2 regions of the Streptomyces sp. MI02-7b genome follow, and region 1 is predicted to be linked to the other one. Evidence: predicted binding sites of a transcription regulator. Region 1 holds the regulator's gene; the other holds the start of a gene.
The links. The regulator HspR, encoded in region 1, represses chaperone genes until heat shock. The targets are predictions, from matches to a motif close to TTGAGNNNNNNNNNCTCAA.
Positions count from the first base shown of each region.

Region 2: a site for HspR is predicted at 2,237-2,255, ahead of lon (endopeptidase La). Genes of this name have one in related genera too.

Region 1 covers NZ_JARAWX010000007.1:184,161-187,561, forward strand. Annotated here, with positions in the region: gene grpE (nucleotide exchange factor GrpE) at 1-662, shown strand, start outside; gene dnaJ (molecular chaperone DnaJ) at 702-1,886, shown strand; gene PV364_RS13940 (heat shock protein transcriptional repressor HspR) at 1,906-2,355, shown strand; gene PV364_RS13945 (hypothetical protein) at 2,366-2,908, opposite strand; gene PV364_RS13950 (ImmA/IrrE family metallo-endopeptidase) at 2,905-3,401, opposite strand, start outside.
Region 2 covers NZ_JARAWX010000006.1:407,946-411,346, reverse strand. Annotated here, with positions in the region: gene PV364_RS12995 (HAMP domain-containing sensor histidine kinase) at 1-656, opposite strand, end outside; gene PV364_RS12990 (response regulator transcription factor) at 653-1,399, opposite strand; gene PV364_RS12985 (spermidine synthase) at 1,461-2,144, opposite strand; gene lon (endopeptidase La) at 2,279-3,401, shown strand, end outside.

The DNA of each region.
Region 1 (3,401 bases):
AGACCCCGGGCTTCGAGCAGGAGCCTGACGTCCCCTCTGCCGAGGCCGGTTCCGCGTCGTCCGCGGACTCCGCGGGCGACACGGCGCCGGGCGCCGGGTCCGCCGAGCAGGCGGCCCCGGCGGCCCCGGCCGGGGACGCGAACGCCACGGTCGCTCTGCAGGCGCAGCTGGACCAGGTGCGCACGGCGCTCGGCGAGCGCACGGCGGACCTGCAGCGGCTCCAGGCGGAGTACCAGAACTACCGCCGCCGGGTGGAGCGGGACCGTATCGCCGTCCGCGAGGTCGCGATCGCCAATCTGCTCACCGAACTGCTCCCGGTGCTCGACGACCTCGGCCGGGCCCGGGACCACAAGGAACTGGTCGGCGGCTTCAAGTCGGTCGGCGAGTCCCTGGAGACGGTGGCCGCCAAGCTGGGCCTCCAGCAGTTCGGCAAGGAGGGCGAGCCCTTCGACCCGCTGGTGCACGAGGCCCTGATGCACAGCTACTCGCCGGACGTCACACAGACGACCTGCGTGCAGATCCTGCAGCCCGGGTATCGCATCGGAGAGCGCACCATCCGCCCCGCGCGGGTGGCGGTCGCCGAGCCCCAGCCGGGGACGCAGGGCACGCAGGGCAACGCCGACTCGGCGGACGAGGAGAACGGTGGCCCGGAGCAGGGCTGACGTGAGTCACGCGAAGGCACGGAAGGAGGGACGCCGGGGATGAGCATCAGCAGGGATTTGTTCGAGAAGGATCTCTACAAGGTCCTCGGCGTCCCGAAGGACGCCACCGAGGCGGAGATCAAGAAGGCGTACCGGAAGCTCGCCCGCGAGTTCCACCCGGACGCCAACAAGGGCGACGCCAAGGCCGAGGAGCGCTTCAAGGAGATCTCCGAGGCCAATGACGTGCTGTCGGACCCCAAGCGCCGCAAGGAGTACGACGAGGGCCGCGCCCTCTTCGGCAACGGCGGCTTCCGCGGCGGCCCGGCCGGCGCGGGCGGGTTCGGCTTCGACCTCGGCGACCTCTTCGGCGGCGGTACCGCCGGCGGTGCCGGCACGGCCCAGGGCGGCGGCTTCGGCGGCGGCCTCGGGGACGTGTTCGGCGGCCTGTTCAACCGGGGCGGTACGACGACCCGTACGCAGCCCCGGCGCGGCCAGGACGTCGAGACCGAGGTGACGCTCAAGTTCACCGAGGCGGTGGACGGCGCCACGGTTCCGCTGAAGATGACCAGCCAGGCCCCCTGCAAGGCCTGTTCGGGTACCGGCGACAAGAACGGCACGCCGCGGGTCTGCCCGACCTGCGTCGGCACCGGCCAGGTCTCGCGCGGTGGCGGTGGCGGCTTCTCGCTCACCGACCCCTGCGTGGACTGCAAGGGCCGCGGCCTGATCGCGCAGGATCCCTGCGAGGTCTGCAACGGCAGCGGTCGGGCCCGCTCGGCGCGCACCATGCAGGTGCGCATCCCGGCCGGCGTCACCGACGGCCAGCGCATCCGGCTGCGCGGCAAGGGCGCGCCCGGCGAGCGCGGCGGCCCGGGCGGCGACCTGTACGTGACCGTGCACGTCGACGCCCACCCGGTCTTCGGCCGCAAGGGCGACAACCTCACCGTCGTGGTGCCGGTCTCCTTCACGGAGGCGGCCCTCGGCGGCGAGATCAAGGTCCCGACGCTCGGCGGCCCCCCGGTCACCCTGAAGCTGCCCCCGGGCACGCCCAACGGGCGTACGCTGCGGGCGCGTGGCAAGGGTGCCGTCCGCAAGGACGGTACGCACGGCGATCTGCTGGTCACCGTCGAGGTCGCCGTTCCGGCGGCCACCGAGGGCAAGGCGCTGGACGCCCTGGAGGCGTACCGGGAGGCGACCGCGGACATCGATCCGCGGGCAGAGCTGTTCAAGGCCGCGAAGGGAGTCTGAACCGATGAGCATGGGCGGCATGCGAGGCGGACGGGGTCGCAACCCGTACGAGCTGACGGACGAGTCCCCTGTCTACGTCATCTCGGTGGCGGCCCAGCTCTCCGGCCTGCACCCTCAGACCCTTCGGCAGTACGACCGGCTCGGCCTGGTCTCGCCCGACCGCACGGCCGGGCGAGGCCGCCGGTACTCGGCCCGTGACATCGAGCTGCTGCGCGAGGTCCAGCGCCTGTCGCAGGACGAGGGCATCAACCTCGCGGGCATCAAGCGCATCATCGAACTGGAGAACCAGGTCGCGGCCCTGCAGTCCCGGGTGGCCGAACTGGCCGCGGCCGTCGAGGGCGCCGCGGCGGCCATGCAGCAGCGCGAAGCGGCCGTCCACGCCTCCTACCGGCGGGACCTGGTGCCGTACCAGGACGTGCAGCAGACCTCGGCGCTGGTGGTGTGGCGGCCCGCCAAGCGGCCCGAGTAGCCCGTTCCCGCTACGCCAGCAGGTCGGCGGGCCCCTGCGACACATGGTGCAGGTGCCGGCCCGAGGCGATCATGGCGTGCAGCAGCCGATGGCCCTCGGCCGCGGGCACGAGCCCCTCGGCGCACGCGTCCCGCATCAGGTCGAAGGTCTCCTTCGTGGTGATCCCGCGCCGGCGCGTGAAGTTGCGGGCGGAGCGGTCGTCGGTGATCCAGACGGAGCCGCGGAACTCCCGCCGCCGCGTGATCAGTACGCAGGTCTCGGCCTCCCCGAGATGCCGGGTCGGCGCGTTCGCCGGGCCGCCGAAGACCGCGCGGCGCAGCCGGTCGACCTCCCGGAGCTCGTCCCTCTCGGTGATCTCCACCGGCTCGCCCAGCCAGCCGGCCTCGGCCAGCCCCGCCAGGCGCGGGAGGAACCGCGCGGAGCGGGCCGCCTCGTAGGCGACGGCCTGGGTCCAGCGACCGCGGCCGTCCAGCACCTTCTCCAGCAGCAGCATCCGGTCCACGGCGGCGAAGTTGCACAGGACGGTGTTGTCCGGGAACCACCAGGCGGTCATGGCTGGAAGACCAGGTCCCCTTCTTCGGCGTCCTGTTGATCGGCGCCGTTGCCGGGTGCGGATTCGGGGGCCAGCAGGTCGTGCAGCCGCTCCACGTCGGTGTCCAGCAGCGCGGCCAGCGGGCGCAGCGTCGTCTCGCCCGCCCGGTAGGCCTTGTACAACTCCGAGGCCAGGCGCGGCGGAAAGCGTTCCGCCGAGGCCCGCGCCGCCTGCCGCTGGTACTCGTCACCGGCGCCCGCCAGCAGGTGGCAGGACTCGGTGGTCAGGCCGCGCAGGTGCTTGCGGCGTACGGCGTCGATCAGGCCCAGTTGGTGCAGCCGTGCGGCGAGCGCGCTCGGCGACACCCGGAAGCGGACGACCAGCCGCTCGAAGGCGGTGTCCGTGAGCTCCCCCTCCGCCGCGGCGGCATCCGTCAGCGCCCGGGCGGGCATCAGCAGATGCGAGGCGAAGACATTGGCCCGCACCTCGGCCAGGTCCTTCTGCCGGCCGGGGG
Region 2 (3,401 bases), on a different contig from region 1:
AGGCTCGCGGTCTTGATCACGGCCGACAGGTAGGGCCACACCTCGAAGCGCTTGGCGTCCAGCGGCACGATGCCGCTGTCGAGGCGGGACAGGTCCAGCAGGTGGGCGACGAGCAGGCTGAGCCGCTCGGCCTGCTGCAGCGCGGTGCGCATCGTCTCCGGGTCGGCCTCGGAGACGCCGTCGACGACGTTCTCCAGGACCGCGCGCAGCGCCGCGATCGGCGTGCGCAGCTCGTGTGAGACATTCGCCACCAGTTCCTTGCGGTGCCGGTCGACGGCCTCCAGGTCCGCGGCCATGCGGTTGAAGGCGTCGGCCAGCTCGCCGACCTCGTCACGGCGGGCGGCGGTGACCCGCCGGCCGTAGTCACCGCGGGCCATCCCGATGGCCACCGAGGTCATCTCCCGCAGCGGCGCGGTCAGCCCGTGGGCGACCAGCTGGGAGATGAGCAGCGAGGCGATGATCGAGAAGATCGTGATGATCCTGATCTCGGTCGCGGAGTGCATCGCCACATAGATGAGGAAGGTGGTGATCGCCACGGAGGCGATCACCAGGAACTGCAGCGCCGCCTTGATGGACCGGAACGGGTCCCACGGCCGCAGCGCGGCCCACACACGGTCCCGCAGGCTCGGCGGGGGTGGCGCGCTGAAGGGGCTCATGGCGTGGGGGTCTCCAGGGCGTAGCCGACGCCGTGGACGGTACGGATGCGCTCCGCGCCGATCTTGCGCCGCAGGGCCTTGACGTGGCTGTCGACGGTCCGGGTGCCCGAGGCGTCCGCCCAGTCCCAGACCTCCGCGAGCAGCTGCTCGCGGGAGAGCACGGCGCGCGGCTGCTGCGCCAGGCACACCAGCAGGTCGAACTCGGTGGGCGTCAGGTGCACGTCCGCGCCGCGGACCCGGACCCGCCGCTGGGCGTTGTCGATCTCCAGATCGCCCAGCTGCATGTTGGCGCCGCGCGGGTCGCGGGCGGCGATCGTGGCCCGCTCCACGCGGCGCAGCAGGACGTGCACCCGGGCGACGAGCTCGCGCAGCGAGAACGGCTTGGTCATGTAGTCGTCGGCGCCCACGCCGAGGCCGACCAGCATGTCGGTCTCGTCGTCGCGCGCGGTGAGCATGAGCACCGGCACGGGCCGCGCGGCCTGCACGCGGCGGCAGACCTCCAGGCCGTCGTAGCCGGGCAGCATGACGTCCAGCACCAGCAGGTCGGGCTGCCAGGCGGCGGCGGTGTCCACCGCGGCGGGCCCGTCGCCTGCGGTGCGGACCTGGAAGCCCTCGGCCCGCAGGCGTACGGCGATGGCGTCGGCGATCGTCGCGTCGTCCTCGACCACCAGCACCCGGCGCTGTGCGCCGGGGGTGGCCGCGACCGCTGCGGCGTCGCCCGGAGTCGGCTGAGTGGTGTCCATGTGCGGTCCCCCATGGTCGTTTGCGTTGCGCAGCAGCGTACGGGGCACGACGGTGCCGCGGCTATCCGGGTGTGGTTGCCAGGTGCACGACATCCGGAACGCCCCGTTTCACGGGCGTCTCGATCGTCCGGACCCGCGTGAACTGCGCAGCCCGCAGCGCGTCCTCGAACGCGGCGGACGGCTGGGCCGACCATACCGCCAGTACGCCGCCGGGCGTGAGCCGTGCCCGGCAGGCCGCCAGGCCCTCGGGGCCGTACAGCCCGCGGTTGTCGTCGGTGACCGTCCAGTCGGGGCCGTTGTCGATGTCCAGGCACAGGGCGTCGTAGCTCGCGTCCGCCTCCCGCAGGTACGCCACCAGGTCGCTCTCCAGGACCGCCACCCGCGGGTCGTCCAGCGCGTGCTCGGAGAACGGCGCCAGGTGCCCGTCGCGGTGCCAGTCGACGACCGCGCGCTCGCGCTCGGCCACCGCGATCCGTCCCCAGCGCGGCTCCCGTACCGCGTGGGCCAGTGAGAAACCGACGCCCAGGCCCCCGATCAGCACCGACAGGTCCGCCCGGTCCGGCGGCAGGGCCGCCAGGGCCGCGTCGACGAGCAGCCGCTCGGAGCGGCCGTCGGAGGTGTCCATCAGAAAGGTGCCGTTGGCGATGATCTCGAACCGCTCGCCGTGCCGGCGCAGGGCCACCTCGCCGTACGGTCCCTCGCGGCGGTCGAGTGTGACGGGTCGTCCCTCTTCGTTCGCGTGCATGGGCTCAGCGTAATGAGCGGCGTCAGGGGCTGGTCGGCAGTCGATCGCTCAGAGCGAACACGGTCCGGGGAACACCGGGGGCATCAGAAGCATTGAGTCTGCGTAGCTCAACTTGATTGCTCTAGGGAGAGATAATGGCTCAATCGTCTTCGTCGGCGTTCGCGCCGCTCACCCTGCCCGTGCTGCCGCTCGACGACGCGGTGGTCCTGCCGGGCATGGTCGTGCCCGTGGACCTCACCGACGCCGAGGCGCGTGCCGCGGTCGAGGCGGCCCAGGCCGCACAGCGGTCCGGTCTGCCCGGTGTCGGCAACAAGCCGCGGGTCCTGCTCGTTCCCCGTGTGGACGGCGACTACGCGGGAGTGGGCACGCTGGGCACCGTCGAGCAGGTGGGACGGCTGTCGGACGGCGATCCCGGGGCCGTGATCCGCGGCGTCAGCCGCGTGCGCATCGGCGCCGGCACGACCGGACCCGGCGCCGCCCTGTGGGTGGAGGGGACCGAGCTCCCCGAGCCGGTGCCCGCCGAGGCGCCCGGCACCGTCGCGGAGCTCGTCAAGGAGTACAAGGCACTGGCCACCAGCTGGCTGCGCAAGCGCGGCGCCTGGCAGATCGTGGACCGCGTCCAGCAGATCGACGACGTCTCGCAGCTGGCCGACAACGCCGGATACTCCGGATTCCTCACCACCAAGCAGCGCATCGAGCTGCTGGAGACCACCGACCCCGTCGCCCGGCTGAAGCTCGCCACGCAGTGGCTGCGCGACCACCTGGCCGAGCAGGACGTCGCGGAGACCATCCGCAAGGACGTCCAGGAGGGCATGGAGAAGCAGCAGCGCGAGTTCCTGCTGCGGCAGCAGCTGCAGGCCGTCCGCAAGGAGCTGGCCGAGCTGAACGGCGACCCGGAGGACGAGGCGGACGACTACCGTTCCCGCGTCGAGGCCGCCGACCTGCCCGAGAAGGTGCGCGAGGCCGCCATGAAGGAGGTCGAGAAGCTGGAGCGGTCCAGCGACGCGTCCCCCGAGGGCAGCTGGATCCGCACCTGGCTCGACACCGTCCTGGAACTGCCGTGGAACACCACGACCCAGGACGCCTACGACATCCCCGGCGCGCGGGCGGTGCTGGACGCCGACCACGCGGGGCTGGAGGACGTCAAGGAGCGCATCACCGAGTACCTGGCCGTGCGCAAGCGCCGCACCGACCGCGGTCTCGGGGTCGTCGGCGGGCGCCGCGGCGGCGCGGTGCTGGCCCTGGTGGGCCCGCCCG